DNA from 3 places in the Klebsiella africana genome. Region 1 is predicted to be linked to each of the others. Evidence: predicted binding sites of a transcription regulator. Region 1 holds the regulator's gene; each other region holds the start of a gene.
What was found. The regulator PurR, encoded in region 1, represses purine synthesis genes. The targets are predictions, from matches to a motif close to CANGCAAACGTTTGCNTG.
Positions count from the first base shown of each region.

Region 1 (2,271 bases):
GAAAAATCAGCGCATTGCGCCGCGCGCGATGCGACAACAGCAGCGTCATCAGCGGTGCGCCGACCATGACGCCGATGGCATACGCACTGATCAGCATTCCCGCTACCGGTATTGAGACGTCCACACCTTTCGCAATCACCGGCAGCAATCCCATAGGGGAGAACTCGGTGGTACCGATGCCAAAGGCGCCGATCGCCAGCGCGAGTAAAGGAAAGTTGATTTTCATTCAATGACTCCATCAGACCGTCAGAGAGGACGGCGTAACATCAGAAGTCAAAAGCATGACATCAATCACAAAAAAACAAAAGTGAACGAAATGACAAAAGATTTTTGCAGAATTGATAATAATGACAGGATATGGGGAGGAAGCTGCGCTCCTCCCTCAGCGAAACATTAGTGCAGAATGGCGGTCAGGCTGAAAGCGACAATCACGCCGAGAGCAATAATCGTGGTGATCAGCGAAAACTTTAAATTGGTATCCATCATTTTTCCCTCTGGTTATCCCCACAACAAAAGTGAGCTTGCTCATTTTTGCACAAAAAATCGCAAAAATCTTCCGGGATTTAGGGCGATGCACATTTTTGCTCTTCCACTTTGCCCCAAGATCGGACAAAATCCCACGCTAATTTAAAAGCGTATCGGCCATTGACCCCTTCCTGTCGTTCTGTGTCGTTTTCCCGACGTGATGCAATGTTGAAAATTGTATTCAGGGTGTGTGTAGGCAAACGTTTACGTATCGATGTTCAGGCGATCAGGTCAAGGCATGGAGTGAGATGTAATGGCAACTATTAAAGATGTAGCGAAGCGCGCAAACGTTTCCACTACAACCGTGTCACATGTAATTAACAAAACCCGTTTCGTTGCCGAAGAGACGCGTAACGCGGTATGGGCGGCGATCAAAGAGCTGCACTACTCGCCGAGCGCCGTAGCGCGCAGCCTGAAAGTCAATCATACAAAATCGATTGGCCTGCTGGCGACCAGTAGCGAAGCCGCCTATTTCGCTGAAATTATTGAGTCCGTTGAAAAGAGCTGCTTCCAGAAGGGCTATACCCTGATCCTCGGTAATGCATGGAACGATCCGGAAAAACAACGTGCCTATCTGTCGATGATGGCGCAAAAGCGCGTCGACGGCTTGCTGGTGATGTGTTCCGAGTATCCGGATTCGGTTCTGAGCATGCTGGAAGAGTACCGCCATATTCCGATGGTGGTGATGGACTGGGGCGAGGCGAAAGCCGACTTCACCGATGCGGTCATCGATAACGCCTTCCAGGGCGGGTATATCGCCGGCCGTTACCTGATTGAACGCGGCCACCGCGAAATCGGCGTGATCCCCGGACCGCTGGAGCGCAACACCGGCGCAGGACGCCTGGCCGGCTTTATGCAGGCGATGAAAGAGGCGCATATCAGCGTGCCGGAAAACTGGATTGTGCAGGGCGACTTCGAGCCTGAATCCGGCTACCGCGCTATGCAGCAGATCTTAAACCAGCAGCACCGTCCGACGGCGGTGTTCTGCGGCGGGGATATCATGGCGATGGGGGCCATCTGCGCCGCAGACGAAATGGGACTGCGGGTGCCGCAGGACATTTCGCTGATCGGTTATGATAATGTGCGTAACGCCCGCTATTTCAGCCCGGCGTTAACCACCATTCATCAGCCGAAAGATTCTCTGGGCGAAGCCGCATTTAACATGCTGTTGGATCGTATCGTCAACAAGCGCGAAGAGTCGCAGTCTATCGAAGTGCACCCTCGTCTGGTTGAACGCCGTTCGGTAGCGGATGGCCCGTTTGTCGATTATCGTCGTTAAGGCCACTGGCGGGCGCGGATCACTCCGGCGCCCGCAGCCACTCCCGATTCAGCGTATCGCTGTCTCCCAAATAGTCCAGCATCCAGTTTAGCGCCGGTGAAGCGTCATTCTGCTGCCACGTCAGGCAGCAGGCCGCATCCGGGAACGGATTTTCCAGCATCAGCGCAGTCCATTCGCCGCGATCTATCCACGGACGGGCGAAATGGCTCGGCACCATGCCAACGCAGAGGCCCGCCGACAGACAGGTCGCCGACGATTCCCAGTCGGGCACGACCACCCGCTTCTGATTATCCAGCAGCCAGGTTGTTCGTTTAGGCAACGAGCGCGAGGTATCCTCCCGCACCAGCGACGGCCAGTTACGCAGGATATCGTCGCTCAGCGGACCATCCATCTTCGCCAGCGGATGATCGCTCGCCACCACGCAGTCCCAGCTCAGCATCCCCATATCGCGAAACGCATAGCGACCG
Region 1 is NZ_CP084874.1:2,258,508-2,260,778, reverse strand. It holds gene LGL98_RS11000 (MFS transporter) at 1-226, opposite strand, end outside; gene cydH (cytochrome bd-I oxidase subunit CydH) at 394-486, opposite strand; gene purR (HTH-type transcriptional repressor PurR) at 779-1,804, shown strand; partial or broken gene punR (DNA-binding transcriptional activator PunR) at 1,827-2,271, opposite strand, start outside.

Region 2 (2,271 bases), 2.3 Mb from region 1:
TCTGATGGTGCTGGGGCTGGGGGCTGACGGCCATTTTTGCGGCAACTTGCCGAATACCACCCGCTTTCATGATCAGACGTTCGAAGTGCCGATTCGCGGGGATATGATTGCTCTTGTCGCTAACAGCGAGATGGGCGGGGATATCTCGGCAGTACCGGACAGCTATGTCACCATGGGGCCGAGAAGCGTGATGGCGGCGAAAAATCTATTGCTGATTGTCAGCGGTGCCGCAAAAGCACACGCGTTAAAGCAGGTGGTGGAAGGCCCGGTCAGCGAGCAGGTGCCGGCTTCAGTGCTCAAATTGCACCCTTCGCTGGTGATTATTACCGATAAGGCGGCAGTGGCGGAATTGCAGCACTAAAAAGCCGCTGACCAGCGGGGCTACCATTGTGATCAACCGTAGCCCGGCCGAGCGTAGCGACGCCGGGTCTTAACGAGTAATATCCCAGCCGCGCGCTTGCCACAATGCCGGCAGCTCTGCCAGATCGGTAAAGGTCGTCACTTTGGGATGATCGATCGGCTGGTTATGCGGATCGGCGCAGAAATAAAACACCTCCATGCCGGCGGCAATCCCCGACTGAGCACCGGCGCTGGAGTCATCCACCAGAATACAGTTTTCAGCTTTTACCTGCATGGCTTCTGCCGCATGAAACATCAGTGCCGGATCGGGTTTCCAGCGCTGAATATCGTAGCCGCTGTACAAGCGGTCAGTAAAATGGTGCAGCAGGCCGGTGCGTCCGAGCGAGTGTTGCATCTTACTGACCGGGCCATTGGAAACCACGCACATCGGGACGCTTACTGCATCCAGCAGCGCCTGGGCTCCGGGAATCACCTCCAGCTCGCTATCGAACAGGCGAGCGACTTCCGCCCGGTAAATCGGCTCCAGGGTGGCCTTTTGCAGGTTAACGCCATACTCAGCGTTGATGGTGTCGATAATTTCGTACAGCTTTACCCCTTTGAAGCGCTTAAAAATCTCCGCCAGGTCCAGCGTAATGCCGAATTCCTGAAACATGTGAACGTAAGCGCGGGAGCAAATCACCTCGCTGTCGACCAGCGTGCCGTCACAGTCAAAAAATACTGCTTCTGGTTGAGTCATAGCCTTTCCATATTAACAAGTTTAACGTTTTCGTAATGCCCAATGCCGCGACGCAATCGTTGCCGTATAAGCAAAATAAATGAAAAAAATTACCATACAACCGCGCCTGGTGCCGTAATTTGGTATAGGATAGCCTCGAATTTTCCCTCCTTACGTTCGGAAACCGATAATGAGTCAACAACAAACCAGCCAGTCTTCTGGCCAGGGTCTGCTGGAGCGCGTATTTAAGCTGCGCGAGCACGGCACCACGGTGCGCACCGAAGCCATCGCCGGTTTCACCACGTTCCTGACGATGGTGTATATCGTTTTTGTTAACCCACAAATTCTTGGCGTAGCGGGCATGGATACCAGCGCCGTGTTTGTGACCACCTGTCTGATTGCCGCTTTCGGCAGTATCCTGATGGGTCTGTTCGCGAACCTGCCGGTCGCCCTGGCGCCGGCGATGGGCCTGAACGCCTTTTTCGCCTTTGTGGTGGTGCAGGCGATGGGGCTGCCGTGGCAGGTGGGCATGGGCGCCATCTTCTGGGGCGCCGTGGGTCTGCTGCTGCTGACCATCTTCCGCGTACGTTACTGGATGATCGCCAATATTCCGCTTAGTCTGCGCGTCGGGATCACCAGCGGTATCGGTCTGTTTATCGGCATGATGGGCCTGAAAAATGCCGGCGTGATTGTCGCCAATCCGGAAACGCTGGTCAGCATTGGTCATTTAACCTCCCACAGCGTACTGCTGGGCGTGCTGGGCTTCTTTATCATCGCGATTCTGGCGTCGCGCAATATTCACGCCGCGGTCCTGGTCTCTATCGTCGTGACCACCCTGCTGGGCTGGATGCTGGGCGACGTGCATTACACCGGAATCGTCTCGGCGCCGCCGAGCGTTAGCTCGGTAATTGGTCAGGTCGATCTGGCGGGTTCCCTGAACCTGGGCCTGGCCGGCGTGATCTTCTCTTTTATGCTGGTCAACCTGTTTGACTCCTCCGGGACGCTGATCGGCGTGACGGATAAAGCGGGTCTCGCGGATGCTAATGGTAAATTCCCGCGCATGAAGCAAGCGCTGTTTGTCGACAGCGTCTCGTCGGTGGCAGGCTCCTTCATCGGTACCTCGTCGGTGACGGCCTATATCGAATCTTCCTCCGGCGTTTCCGTGGGCGGGCGCACCGGCCTCACCGCCGTTGTCG
Region 2 is NZ_CP084874.1:5,232,525-5,234,795, forward strand. It holds gene LGL98_RS25090 (glucosamine-6-phosphate deaminase) at 1-361, shown strand, start outside; gene yieH (6-phosphogluconate phosphatase) at 431-1,096, opposite strand; gene LGL98_RS25100 (NCS2 family permease) at 1,266-2,271, shown strand, end outside.
Region 2: the regulator PurR is predicted to act here: its motif matches at 1,146-1,163, upstream of LGL98_RS25100 (NCS2 family permease).

Region 3 (2,271 bases), 2.2 Mb from region 1:
GCCGGTGGCGGAGGGCAACGCTGGCGCGTCCCGGCCGATGGTACGACCGGGAGCGCGTCTAATCAGGCTTTTTCTGGCGGGAAAATTAAATTCAGAACAATCGCCGTGATGCCGCCGGCGGCAATCCCGGAGGAGAGCAGGTTTTTCAGCCAGTCCGGCGCGAACTGCAGGATCAGTGGCTGCTGTGACACGCCGAGACCCACCGCCAGCGACAGGGCGATAATCAGGATCGCGCGACGGTTCAGCGGCTCGCGGGAGACGATGCGTACGCCGGACGCGGCAATGGTGCCGAACATCACCAGCGTGGCGCCGCCGAGCACTGGCTCAGGGATATGCTGGACGAAGCCGCTCACCGCCGGGAACAGACCGAGGACGATCAGCATCAGGGCGACCACGAAGCCGACGTAGCGGCTGGCGACGCCGGTCAGCTGGATCACACCGTTGTTCTGGCCGAAGCAGGAGTTCGGGAAGGTGTTGAAAACCGCGGAAACAAAGGAGTTCAGGCCGTTAGCCAGCACGCCGCCTTTCAGGCGCTTCATATACAGCGGACCGGAGACAGGCTGTTCGGAGACGTCGGAGGTGGCGGTGATATCGCCGATGGTTTCCAGGGAGGTGATCATAAATACCAGCATCAGGGGCAGCAGCAGGCTCCAGTCGATGCCGAGGCCATAGTAGAGCGGCGTCGGAACGGTGATGAGGCTGCTGTTGGTTGAGTCGGTGTTGGCCGGCAGCATATCGAGGAACCATGCTGCCAGATAGCCCGCCGCCATGGCGATCACTAGCGAAGCGATGCGCAGGTACGGGTTGCGCTGGCGGTTGAGGATAATAATCAGCGCCAGCACGATGCCCGCCAGCAGCAGGTTCTTCGGCGCGCCAAAGGTATGGTCGGCCATCGCCGCGTAGCCGCCGCCGATGGAAGTCAGACCGACCTGAATTAGCGACAGGCCGATAATCATCACCACGACGCCGGAGACCAGCGGGGTAATGATGCGGCGCGCCAGATGCAGAACCCGGGAGAGGACCATTTCCGTGCAGCTGGCCAGCATCAGGGTGCCGAACAGGGCGGCCATCATTGTGGGGACGTCGGCGCCGCCGGTTTTCAGCGCGGTGCCGCCCATGATCAGCGGGGCGACAAAGTTGAAGCTGGTGCCCTGGATGGAGAGCAATCCGGAGCCGACCGGGCCCCAGGCTTTGATCTGGATAATGGAGGCGACGCCGGAGGCGAACAGCGACATGCTGATGATGTGTTGGGTATCTTGCGCCGGGAGACCGAGAGCCTGACAGATTAACAACGCCGGGGTGATCACCGCGACAAACATCGCCAGCAGGTGCTGGAAGGCGGCGAACAGGGTTTGCGGAAGCGGCGGGCGATCTTCGAGGCGGTAGATTAATTCGCTGGCTGGTTTATGCGCAACCGGTTGCGCATTTTCTGACTCTGCGGTGTTAACGGACATCACAAGCATTCCCAAGGTGGCAAAGCGGGAATTTTATCGGACTGTAGACCAAAAGCAAACGTTTGCCAGCGTTTAGCCATAAAAATTTATGCCGTGAATATGTGCAACGGGGTTATTAACATTTTGTATGCTAAATCGCATCATTAAGGATACAAAATATCTTTTTCTGTCATTTTTTCCGCCGTTCTGCGTAAAATCCCCCTCTGACTCCTCATGATGAGAAGCTAAAGACACCAGGAATATCGTCGCGTGTGAATGGATCATGCGCCCATAAGGAGCTTTTTATGTTTCACCTCGATACCTTATCGACGCTTGTTGCCGCAACGCTTGTGTTGCTACTTGGCAGAAAACTCGTACAAACCGTTCCCTTCCTCAAGAAATACACCATTCCTGAACCCGTTGCCGGCGGTCTGCTGGTGGCGCTGGCGCTGCTGGTACTGAAAAAAAGCATGGATATCGAAATTGATTTCGATATGAGCCTGAAAGACCCGCTGATGCTGGCGTTCTTCGCCACTATCGGCCTTAACGCTAACCTCGCCAGCCTGCGGGCGGGTGGCAAAGTGCTGGGCACGTTTCTGATCGTGGTGGTCGGCCTGCTGCTGTTGCAGAATGCCCTCGGTATCGGCATGGCGAAGCTGCTGGGGCTGGATCCGCTGATGGGGCTACTGGCCGGATCTATCACCCTTTCCGGCGGCCACGGTACCGGAGCGGCATGGAGCAAGCTGTTCGTCGAGCGCTACGGTTTTGCCAACGCCACCGAAGTGGCGATGGCCTGCGCGACCTTTGGTCTGGTGTTGGGTGGTCTGATCGGCGGCCC
Region 3 is NZ_CP084874.1:94,777-97,047, forward strand. It holds gene LGL98_RS00470 (nucleobase:cation symporter-2 family protein) at 63-1,454, opposite strand; gene gltS (sodium/glutamate symporter) at 1,739-2,271, shown strand, end outside.
Region 3: the regulator PurR is predicted to act here: its motif matches at 1,506-1,523, upstream of LGL98_RS00470 (nucleobase:cation symporter-2 family protein).